DNA from 2 places in the Streptomyces sp. NPDC059832 genome. Region 2 is predicted to be linked to the other one. Evidence: riboswitches for the same ligand, from Rfam matches in the RefSeq annotation. Region 2 holds a riboswitch; the other holds the start of a gene.
What was found. Region 2 has a riboswitch for cobalamin ahead of ACFV8T_RS20710 (ribonucleoside-diphosphate reductase subunit alpha). Riboswitches for the same ligand answer to the same signal wherever they lie in the genome.
Positions count from the first base shown of each region.

Region 1 (5,812 bases), on a different contig from region 2:
GTCGGGGCCAGTTCGCCGAGTACGCGGTTGCCTTCCGGATCGACGCCGACGGCGTCCTCGGGACCCAGCCGGTCGTACGGCACTCCGCTCGGCGTGACCAGGATGGTGTCGCCGACCCGTGCCGACACGTTTCCCGAGGTCCCGACGACGAGGCCCTCGGCCGCCGTCCGCCGGGCGGTGGTGACGACACCGTCCCAGGCGCGCCTGATCGCGTCCCGCTGCTGCTCGCTCATACGCCGATCCTGTCAGCCCCGGAGGCGAACGGGTATGCGATCGGCCACAGCCGCGCCCCGCCGGAAAGCCGGGCCACGCCTCGCCCGGACACAAGCGGAATGCTTCCGCTCCGGTTTGGAACACCCCGACGCCCCGCCTAGTTCACCTTCCGTTCACCCAGGTTGCCTACGGTCCACATGCCAATGACGTCGAACGATTGCCTGGGTAAATGGAACACATCACGCTGCTACTCGCGATTGTGATCGTGACAGCTCTAGTGTTCGATTTCACGAACGGTTTCCACGACACCGCGAACGCGATGGCGACAACCATCTCGACCGGTGCACTCAGACCGAAGACAGCGGTGGCCATGTCCGCCGTTCTCAATCTCGTCGGCGCGTTCCTGTCGGTGGAGGTCGCCAAGACGATCTCCGGCGGGATCATCAACGAGGACGGGCTGCGAACAGAAGTCATCTTCGCGGCACTCGTCGGCGCCATTCTGTGGAATCTGCTGACCTGGCTGGTCGGACTGCCGTCCAGCTCCTCGCACGCCCTGTTCGGCGGTCTGATCGGCGCGGCCGTGATGTCGGCGGGCTGGTCGTCCGTCAACGGCGGCACCGTCGTCACCAAGGTGCTGCTGCCCGCCCTCGCCGCCCCGATCGTCGCCGGTCTGGCCGCGCTGCTGGCCACCAGGCTGACGTACCGGATCGGCGGGAAGGTCCGCAACGACGCCCAGGAGAAGGCCACCGCCAAGGGGTACCGCGCGGGCCAGATCGCCTCGGCCGGACTGGTCTCCCTCGCCCACGGCACCAACGACGCGCAGAAGACCATGGGCATCATCACCCTGGCCCTGGTCACCGGCGGTGTCCTGCACCCGGGCGCCAACCCGCCGGTCTGGGTCATCGTCTGCGCCGGTACGGCCATCGCGCTCGGCACCTACCTGGGCGGCTGGCGCATCATCCGCACCATGGGCAGCGGCCTCACCGACCTCAGGCCGCCGCAGGGCTTCGCCGCCCAGACCAGCGCGGCCACCGTCATCCTGGCCTCCTCGCACCTCGGTTTCTCCCTCTCCACCACCCAGTCCTGCTCCGGCGCCGTGATGGGCGCGGGCCTCGGCCGCCAGGGCGGTGTGGTCCGCTGGTCCACCGCCACCCGGATGTTCGTCGCCTGGGGTCTGACCCTGCCGGCCGCGGGTCTGGTCGGCGCGGGCGCGGAGCTCCTCACCAAGCAGGGCACCTGGGGCGTCGTGGTCGTCGCGGTGCTGCTGGTCGCGGGTTCCGGCGCGATCTGGCTGGTGTCGCGCCGCAAGCCGGTCGGCCACGACGACGTCGCGCCGGCGGACGTCGGCATCGAGCCCGCGGGTGTCGTCACCACGGCCATCGCCGCCGTCAGCCCGCCGCCCACCGCGGCCCAGGCGACGGCCCAGAACCTCATGACCACCATTCCGGCCCCGGCCGGAACCACCCAGGACCCGGCGCGACCCGCCACCGTCTGACCCGGCCGTCTAAGGATTCAGCATGAACATCGACTGGGCAGCCCTCGGCTCCGTATTCGGCGTCTCCCTCGTTGTCACCGTCGCGCTGGTGGGCCTCTTCACCCTGGGCATCGTCGGCCTCTCCAAGCAGCCGGAACCGGCGGCGCAGGGCGGCTCCGGCGGCTCGCTGCTGCTGGCCCGCGCCGGCGCGTACGTCTGCTTCACGCTGTGCGCGGCGGCCGTCGCGTACGGCATCTATCTGATCGTCGCCTGAGCCGCTCCCGCGCACGCTCTCCCATCGGGCCGGACACCACGGGTGTCCGGCCCGATGTGGGTCTCAGCACACTGCGCCGTCGCAGGTCAACGGCAGGTTGACGGGCGTTCGCAGAGCGTGGTGGACTGCCGGAGCCAATTACGGCGACAGCAGAGGAAGCCGGTGCGAATCCGGCGCGGTCCCGCCACTGTCACCGGGGAGCGGTCCCCCACACCGGAAGTCACGGCACGCGCGAGCGGGCTGGAAGGCCGGGGGAACCGCGGATCCGGGAGCCAGGAGACTCTCGTCGCCGGTCACGTCGAACCAGGGCGCGGACCCTGAGTGAGGACATATCGCCATGCCTGGCCGCCCTGCGTCCGCTGTTCCGGCGCTCTCGACGAGAGCCGCCTGTACGAAGGTCCTCCGAGGCGCGACGGCCGGTTGAGCCGTGCGAGCCGACCGCATCTTCGCGTACGGCGCCACGGCCGGTCTGATCGGCGATCTGCTGCTCGGTGACCCCCGCAGGGGACACCCGGTCGCCGCCTTCGGGCGGGCCGCGGCGGGCGTCGAACGCCGTCTGTGGCGCGACCACCGCGGGTGGGGCGCGCTGCACACCCTCGTCTGCGCCGGAGGCGCCGCAGGTGGTGCCGCGCTGATCGCCCGCGCCGTACGCCGCAGCCCCGCCGCCTCCGTGGCGCTGACCGCGGCCGCCACCTGGTCCGTCGTCGGCGGTACGTCCCTGGGGCGCGAGGCGCGGGCCATCGGCGACGCCCTGGCGGCCGGTGACCTCGACCTGGCCCGCGAGCGGCTGCCGCATCTGTGCGGGCGCGACCCGCAGTCCCTGGACGGGCCGCAGATCGCCCGCGCCGTGGTGGAGTCCGTGGCGGAGAACACCTCGGACGCCGTGGTCGGCGCCCTGGTGTGGGGCGCGCTGGCCGGGGTCCCCGGGCTGGCCGGCTTCCGGGCCGCCAACACCCTCGACGCGATGGTCGGTCACAAGTCGCCCCGCCACCGGCGCTACGGCTGGGCCTCGGCCCGCCTCGACGACCTCGCGGGCTGGCCCGGCGCCCGGCTCACGGCCCTGCTCGCCGTGGCCGCCGGCGGGCGGCCGGGCGGAGCGGTCCGCGCCTGGCGGGCCGATGCCGCCAAGCACCCGAGCCCCAACGCGGGCCCGGTGGAAGCCTCGTTCGCGGGTGCGCTCGGCGTGCGCCTCGGCGGAACCCTCGCGTACGGCGGCCGGATCGAGCACCGCCCCGTGCTCAACGGGGAGACGGGCCGGGCCGTGGAGACCGAGGACATCGAGCGCGCGGTACGGCTGTCGCGCCGGGTGGGCGCGCTGGCCCTCGGCGTGTGCGTGGCGGGACGGATCGGCGCGGCCCTCGCCGCACGACGGATCGCGGGGCGCCGGACGGCAGCGCCTCGCATCGCAGGACGGAGAAGCACATGAGCGGCGGACTGCTGGTCGCCGGAACCACTTCCGACGCGGGCAAGAGCGTCGTGACGGCAGGCATCTGCCGCTGGCTCGTGCGCCGGGGCGTGAAGGTGGCACCCTTCAAGGCGCAGAACATGTCGCTGAACTCTTTCGTCACCCGCGAGGGTGCCGAGATCGGGCGCGCCCAGGCCATGCAGGCCCAGGCCGCCCGCGTCGAGCCGACCGCGCTGATGAACCCGGTCCTGCTCAAGCCCGGCAGCGACCGCTCCAGCCAGGTCGTCCTGATGGGGAAGCCGGTCGGCGAGATGAGCGCGCGCGGCTACCACGGGGGCAGGCAGGAAGCGCTCCTCTCCACGGTCGTGGACTGCCTGGAGCAGCTCCGGGGCACGTACGACGCGGTGATCTGCGAGGGGGCGGGCAGCCCGGCCGAGATCAATCTGCGGCGCACGGACATCGTGAACATGGGCATCGCACGGGCGGCGCGCTTCCCGGTGGTGGTCGTCGGCGACATCGACCGCGGCGGCGTCTTCGCCTCCTTCTTCGGTACGACGGCGCTGCTCGCCGCGGAGGACCAGTCGCTGATCGCCGGCTATCTCGTCAACAAGTTCCGCGGCGACGTGTCGCTGCTGGAGCCGGGCCTGGAGATGCTGCGGGACATCACCGGGCGGCCGACGTACGGGGTGCTGCCCTTCGCCCACGGCCTCGGCATCGACGAGGAGGACGGTCTGCGGGTCTCGTTGCGCGGAGCCGTGCGCGAATCGGTCGTCGCGCCGCCGCACGGCGAGGACGTGCTGCGCGTCGCGGTGTGCGCGGTGCCCCTGATGTCGAACTTCACCGATGTGGACGCGCTGGCCGCCGAGCCCGGCGTCGTCGTCAGATTCGTGGACCGCGCCGAGGAGCTGTCCGACGCCGACCTCGTCGTCGTGCCGGGCACCCGCGGCACCGTGAAGGCGCTGGCCTGGCTGCGCGAGCGCGGCCTCGCCGACGCACTGGCGCGGCGCGCGGCCGAGGGCCGGCCGGTCCTCGGCATCTGCGGCGGCTTCCAGCTCCTCGGCGAGCGCATCGAGGACGAGGTCGAGTCCCGGGCCGGGCTGGTCGAGGGCCTCGGCCTCCTCCCCGTACGCGTCCGCTTCGACCGCGAGAAGACCCTGGCCCGGCCCGTCGGCGAGGCGCTCGGCGCGCCGGTCGAGGGGTACGAGATCCACCACGGCGTGGCGGACGTACGCGGCGGAGAGGCGTTCCTGGACGGTTGCCGGGTCGGCGCCGTGTGGGGCACCCACTGGCACGGTTCGCTGGAGAGCGACGAATTCCGCCGCCGCTTCCTGACCGAGGTCGCGCGGGCCGCCGGCCGGCGCTTCGTCCCCGCTCCCGACACCGGGTTCGCGGCGCTGCGCGAGGAACAGCTCGACCGCCTCGGCGATCTCGTCGAAGAGCACGCGGACACCGACGCGTTGCTGCGGCTCATAGAGTCGGGCGCGCCGTCGGGGCTTCCCTTCATCGCCCCCGGAGCGCCCGGAGCCCCCGGAGGCCGCCGATGACCCCGGGCGCCGGCCGAGGCCGCCTTGTTCATGCCCATACACCCGCAGGAAGGATCGCCTCGTGAGCACGCATTTCCCGTTCACCGCCGTCGTCGGGCAGCAGGACCTGCAACTCGCCCTGCTGCTCAACTCCGTCGCACCGAACATCGGTGGCGTGCTCGTAAGGGGAGAGAAGGGCACCGCGAAGAGCACCGCCGTGCGCGCGCTCTCGGCGCTGCTGCCGGGGGTGGACGTCGTGTCCGGATGCCGTTTCTCCTGCGCCCCCGCGTCGCCGGACCCGGCGTGTCCCGACGGGCCCCATGAGGCGGGGACCGGTGTGTCGCGGGACGCCCGGATGGTGGAGCTGCCCGTCGGCGCGTCCGAGGACCGGCTCGTCGGGGCGCTCGACATCGAGCGGGCGCTCGCGGAGGGTGTGAAGGCGTTCGAGCCGGGCCTGCTCGCCGACGCGCATCGCGGGATTCTCTACGTCGACGAGGTCAACCTGCTCCACGACCACCTCGTGGACCTGTTGCTGGACGCGGCCGCCATGGGTGCCTCGTACGTCGAGCGCGAAGGCGTCTCGGTACGGCACGCGGCGCGCTTCCTGCTCGTCGGGACGATGAACCCCGAGGAGGGCGAACTGCGGCCGCAGTTGCTCGACCGCTTCGGGCTGACCGTCGAGGTCGCCGCGTCCCGGGAGACGGATCAGCGGGTCGAGGTCGTGCGGCGGCGTCTCGCGTACGACGACGACCCCGCGGCTTTCGCAGCCGGCTGGGCCGACGAGGAGGACGCGCTGCGGGCGAGGATCGTCGCCGCGCGTGCGCTGCTGCCCGAAGTGCGGCTCGGGGACGCGGCGTTGCGGCAGATCGCGGCGACCTGCGCGGCCTTCGAGGTCGACGGGATGCGCGCGGACATCGTGATGG
Region 1 covers NZ_JBHWIY010000015.1:116,690-122,501, reverse strand. The annotation lists gene ACFV8T_RS25895 (class II aldolase/adducin family protein) at 1-233, opposite strand, end outside; gene ACFV8T_RS25890 (anion permease) at 443-1,708, shown strand; gene ACFV8T_RS25885 (hypothetical protein) at 1,731-1,961, shown strand; cobalamin riboswitch at 2,113-2,244, shown strand; gene ACFV8T_RS25880 (cobalamin biosynthesis protein) at 2,389-3,387, shown strand; gene ACFV8T_RS25875 (cobyric acid synthase) at 3,384-4,910, shown strand; gene ACFV8T_RS25870 (putative cobaltochelatase) at 4,972-5,812, shown strand, end outside.
Region 1: another riboswitch for cobalamin. It lies ahead of ACFV8T_RS25880 (cobalamin biosynthesis protein); the one in region 2 lies ahead of ACFV8T_RS20710 (ribonucleoside-diphosphate reductase subunit alpha).

Region 2 (5,812 bases):
GTCGGGTAGAAGTTGATGTCGACGACCCGGTCGAGGAAGGTCACGGCGGTGCGGACGGTGGCGTCCAGCCGCTCCCAGTCGATGTCACCGTCGGCGACGAACGCGCCGAGGTTGACCGAGCCCAGGTTGCAGACCGCCGTCTCGCCGTCGTCGGTGACTTCCAGGATCTCGGTGCACAGGTTCGAGGAGTGGACGACGCTGCCCGGCTCTGCGGTCTGGTTCGCGGTCCGGTTGGAGGCGTCCTTGAACGTCATCCAGCCCTGGCCGGTCTGCGCGAGGGTGCGCATCATCCGGCCGTACAGCTCGCGGGCCGGGATCGACTTGCGGGCCAGCCCCTTCGCCTCGGCGGCCCGGTACGCGGCGTCGAACTCGTCGCCCCACAGGTCGACGAGACCGGGTACGTCGGCGGGCGAGAACAGCGACCAGTCGCCGTCCGCGTCGACCCGGCGCATGAACTCGTCCGGGATCCAGTGCGCCAGGTTGAGGTTGTGCGTACGCCGCTGGTCCTCACCCGTGTTGTCGCGCAGCTCCAGGAACTCCTCGATGTCCGCGTGCCAGGTCTCCAGGTACACGGCGGCGGCGCCCTTGCGGCGGCCCCCCTGGTTGACCGCGGCGACGGAGGCGTCGAGCGTCTTCAGGAACGGCACGATGCCGTTGGAGTGCCCGTTGGTGCCACGGATCAGCGAACCGCGGGAGCGGATGCGGGAGTACGACAGACCGATGCCGCCCGCGTGCTTCGAGAGCCGGGCCACCTGGTGGTAGCGGTCGTAGATCGAGTCGAGCTCGTCCAGCGGGGAGTCCAGCAGGTAGCAGGAGGACATCTGCGGGTGCCGGGTGCCGGAGTTGAAGAGCGTGGGGGAGGAGGGAAGGTAGTCGAGCCGGCTCATCAGCCCGTACAGCGCCGCCACTTCGTCCACCGCGCGCTGCGAGTCGTCCTCGGCGAGCCCGGACGCGACCCGCAGCATGAAGTGCTGGGGCGTCTCGATGACCTGGCGGGTGTGCGGGTGGCGCAGCAGATAGCGGCTGTGCAGGGTCCGCAGACCGAAGTAGCCGAAGCGGTCGTCCGCGCCGTCGGCGAGCGAACGCGCCACCAGCGCGTCCAGCGCGGCCGCGTGGCGGGCGACGAACTCGGCGGTACGGTCCGCGATCAGGCCCTCGCGGTGCCCGACGGCGACCGAGGCGGAGAAGGAGACCGCGCCCTGGCCGGCCGCCTCGTCCGCGATGGTGAGGGTCAGGAGCCGGGCGGCGAGCCGGGAGTAGGCGGGGTCCTCGGAGATCAGGCCCGCGGCGGCCTCGGTGGCCAGCGAGCGCAGCTCGGCCTCGTCCGCTCGGGCGCTGCGACCGCGCAGCGCGGCAGCGGCGACGCGGCCGGGGTCGGTGTCGGGCAGATCGGCGGTGAGGTCGGTCAGGGTCCGCAGCAGTGCGGTTCCCGGTCCGTCCTGTGCGACTGCCTCGGACTCGGCTGCTGCGGACACGGCGACTGAAGCCGGATCGGCTGGCGCGATGGTCACGTGGTGCTCTCCCTCGCTCGGCTCGGGGCCGGCGGGGAACGGGGCAGCCCTACGGGCGCGTACCCGGGGCAGGGCAGCACTCCGCACGGCGTCCACCGGCCCAACCGCGAGGCCCGGACGTCTGGGCATCCGGTTCGGTCGAGCCGGATGCGCTGCCGGCAGGTCATCGGACTGACTCGGGGGTGCACAAAAGCGCACTGAATACACCGTTGCGGGACAGTTCCGGATTCGCACCGGATTCCCCTGCGGCGACAGCGAGGACGAGCATACATGTGGGGGCTGCCCGATGAGGCAGCCCCCACATGTTGTGTCGCGCCGGTCGGGGCGGGCCCACAGAACGAGCCGTACGGCCCTTTCCCGGGCCGCCCGGCCGGATCGAACCGACGGCCCGCCGTGCCCCGCTGGAGGGGGCTCGACGGGCCGTCGACGGGCCGTTGGCGCGAGTCTCAGTGACCGCCCGGCGCCCCCGCCGTGGCCGGCGGGAGCTCCGTGCTGACGCCCGGGTCGCCCGCGTCGGCCGTGTAGTCGGACGGGGAGGTCTCGTCGATCCCGGCGGGCGCCTTCACGGCGTTCAGGACGAAGGTGAGCACCACCGTCACCACCACGTTCAGCACGAACGCGGTGAGGCCGATGTAGCCGATCTCGCCGATGCCGGGGATCTCCTTGGAGGACCCGCCGAAGTGCGCCTGGGTCGGGCTGGCGACCCCGTACGCGGCCACCGTCCCGTACACCATGCCGACCGCCCAGCCCGCGAGCAGCGCCCAGCGGTGGAACCAGCGGGTGAACAGGCCGCCGACCAGGGCCGGCATCGTCTGGAGGATCCAGATGCCGCCGAGCAGCTGGAAGTTGATCGCGACCGTCTTGTCCATGGTGAGGACGAAGGCGAGCGCGCCGACCTTGACCAGCAGCGACACCAGCTTGGAGACCTTGGTCTCCTGCTCCGGGGTCGCGTCCGGCTTCAGGAAGTCCTTGTAGATGTTGCGGGTGAAGAGGTTCGCCGCGGCGATCGACATGATCGCGGCGGGCACCAGCGCGCCGATGCCGATGGCGGCGAACGCGACGCCCGCGAACCAGTCCGGGAACATGGTCTCGAACAGCTGGGGGATGGCCAGCTGCCCGTTGTCCACCTTGATCCCGGCGGCGATGGCCATGAAGCCGAGCAGCGCCAGCAGGCCCAGCATCAGCGAGTACAGCGGCAGGATCGTGGTGTTGCGCCGGATCACGTTGCGGCTGCGACTGGAGAGCGTCGCCGTGATCGAGTGCGGATACATGAACAGCGCCAGCGCCGAGCCCAACGCCAGGGTGGCGTAACCCCATTGGCCGGCCTCGCCCGGTGCGAGCGCGCCGCGCGGCTTGCCGGTGGCCGGGTTGGTCCGGGAGAACGCCTCGCCCGCCTTGGCGAAGATGTCGTCGAAGCCGCCCAGCTTGATCGGGATGTAGATGATCGCCACCGCGATGACCAGGTAGATCAGTCCGTCCTTGACGAACGCGATCAGCGCGGGCGCCCGCAGGCCGGACGAGTAGGTGTACGCGGCGAGCACCGCGAACGCGATCAGCAGCGGCAGGTCCTTGATGAACCAGTGGGTGTTCTCGCCGCCGCCGACGCCCATCACGTCCAGCACCGCCTGGATGCCGACGAGTTGGAGCGCGATGTACGGCATCGTGGCGAGGATGCCCGTGATGGCGACCGCCAGCGAGAGGCTCTTAGAGCCGAAGCGCCCACGGACGAAGTCCGAGGTGGTGACGTACCCGTGCTTGTGCGAGACCGACCAGAGCCGCGGCAGGAAGGTGAAGATCAGCGGGTACACGAGGATCGTGTAGGGCACGGCGAAGAAGCCCGCCGCGCCCGCCGCGTAGATCGCCGCCGGAACGGCGACGAAGGTGTACGCGGTGTACAGGTCGCCGCCGAGCAGGAACCAGGTGACCCAGGTGCCGAACGACCGTCCGCCCAGGCCCCATTCGTCGAGGCTGGCCTCGTTCTCGGCCTTGCGCCAGCGCGCCGCCAGGAAGCCCATGACCGTGACGGCCACGAAGAAGAAGATGAAGACGCCGAGCGCGACGCCGTTCACACCGTCCTTCATGCCGACTCACCTCCCTTGCGGGCGCGCTGGTCACGCTGCCACAGCTTGTACGCGGTCATCGTGAGCGCGGTGGAGATCAGCACCCAGAGCATCTGGTACCAGTAGAAGAACGGAATGCCGATGAAGGTGGGGTCCACCTTCGCGTACGAACTCACCCAGAGCATCGCCACGAACGGCGCGACGAGACAGAGGGCGATGACCACCCGGACCGGTGTGACGGTGGGTGGTTTTCCTTCTGGGTCTGCTGGCATGCGGCGACTCCGTCCCCTCGCTGATCACCTTGTAATGCGCAGGAAATCTAGGGGAGGCTTCCGGTCACCGTCACCCCCTGTCCGCATTGCGGTCCGGAAACGGTCCGCAGATCGGGTACGTATGCTCGAAAACCCGCCAACTGTACGGCAGTTGGTCCGTACCAGGGCATGCGAAAGGCCCCCGTGGAGTGGTGCGTTCCACGGGGGCCGCGAGCGACGTTCCGTACGGGCGGGACGGCTGGGGTCCGTCCCCGCGCCGGGGTCAGTCCGTGGGCCGCTTCAGGCGCGCCACGAACTTGTACCGGTCGCCGCGGTAGACCGAGCGCACCCACTCCACCGGCTCGCCCTGTCCGTCGAGCGAGTGCCGGGAGAGCATCAGCATCGGCAGACCCACGTCCGTGCCGAGCAGGCCGGCTTCGCGCGGGGTGGCCAGCGAGGTCTCGATGGTCTCCTCGGCCTCGGCCAGCCGTACGTCGTACACCTCCGCCAGCGCGGTGTAGAGGGAGGTGTACTTCACCAGCGAACGGCGGAGTGCGGGGAAGCGTTTGGCCGAAAGGTGGGTGGTCTCGATCGCCATCGGCTCGCCGCTGGCCAGCCGTAGCCGCTCGATCCGCAGCACCCGGCCGCCGGTGGTGATGTCGAGCAGTCCCGCGAGCGTGTCGTCGGCCGTCACATAGCCGATGTCCAGCAGCTGGGAGGTCGGTTCGAGGCCCTGGGCGCGCATGTCCTCGGTGTACGAGGTGAGTTGCAGGGCCTGCGAGACCTTCGGCTTGGCCACGAAGGTGCCCTTGCCCTGGATGCGCTCCAGCCGGCCCTCGACGACCAGCTCCTGGAGCGCCTGGCGCACGGTGGTGCGCGAGGTGTCGAACTCGGCGGCCAGGGTCCGCTCCGGCGGCACGGGGGTGCCCGGCGGCATGGTGTCCGTCATGTCGAGCAGATGTCGCTTCAGCCGGTAGTACTTCGGGACGCGCGCCGTCCGCGTGGCCGCGCCCGTCTCGTTCTCCGTACTGCCCCCGTCGGCACCCATGGTCCGCCTTCCCGACTGCTGCGTTGCTGCCGTCACCGGCTCCTCCGTCTGTCGCGGCTCACATGGTGGCACGGTCCCGTCACGGCTGGTCGCCCTCCCTTAGGTGTCGGTCCTATAACGGACGCGAGTGCACTTCTTATACACCCTTGACACCCCTAAAGGTCTAGGCCAAGCTCCCGGTACTGGTCTAAACCATTAAAGACCAGGTCCAGCCCCAGCAGTACTCGTCGAATGTCTTCGCGGTGGGCGGGGTTGCAGTATCCCTGAGGAGGGTTTGGCGTGAAGCGCAAGCTCATCGCGGCGATCGGCGTCGCGGGCATGATGATCGGCCTCGCGGCGTGTGGGTCCGACGACGGCGGCGACAGCGGCAAGAAGGCCGGTCCGGACGCGTACAAGGGCCAGACCCTGACCGTATGGACGATGTCCGGCTCGAACCCGGACGGGTGGACCAAGACGGTCACCGAGGAGTTCGAGAAGAAGACCAAGGCCAAGCTGAAGATCGAAGTCCAGGACTGGAACGGCATTCAGCAGAAGGTCACCACCGCCCTCTCCGAGTCCAACCCGCCGGACGTCCTGGAGATCGGCAACACCCAGACCCCGGCGTACGCCAAGACCGGCGGCCTCGCCGACCTCGGTGACCTGAAGAAGGAGATCGGCTCCGCCTGGGCCGACGGCGTCAACCAGCCCTCCATCTACGACGGCAAGCAGTACGCCCTGCCGTGGTACGTGGGCAACCGCGTCGTCATGTACAACAAGAAGGTCTTCAAGGACGCCGGTATCACCGAGACGCCGAAGACCCGCGCCGACCTCTTCAAGGCCTTCGAGGCCATCGAGAAGAAGGGCAACGCCGAGCCGATCTACCTGCCCGGCCAGAACTGGTACTTCTTCGACGGCCTGCTCGTCGGCAAGGACGTCTCGCCGGTCAAGAAGGAAGGCGACAAG
Region 2 covers NZ_JBHWIY010000011.1:21,813-27,624, forward strand. The annotation lists gene ACFV8T_RS20710 (ribonucleoside-diphosphate reductase subunit alpha) at 1-1,511, opposite strand, end outside; cobalamin riboswitch at 1,651-1,792, opposite strand; gene mctP (monocarboxylate uptake permease MctP) at 1,958-3,592, opposite strand; gene ACFV8T_RS20720 (DUF3311 domain-containing protein) at 3,589-3,843, opposite strand; gene ACFV8T_RS20725 (GntR family transcriptional regulator) at 4,106-4,870, opposite strand; gene ACFV8T_RS20730 (extracellular solute-binding protein) at 5,150-5,812, shown strand, end outside.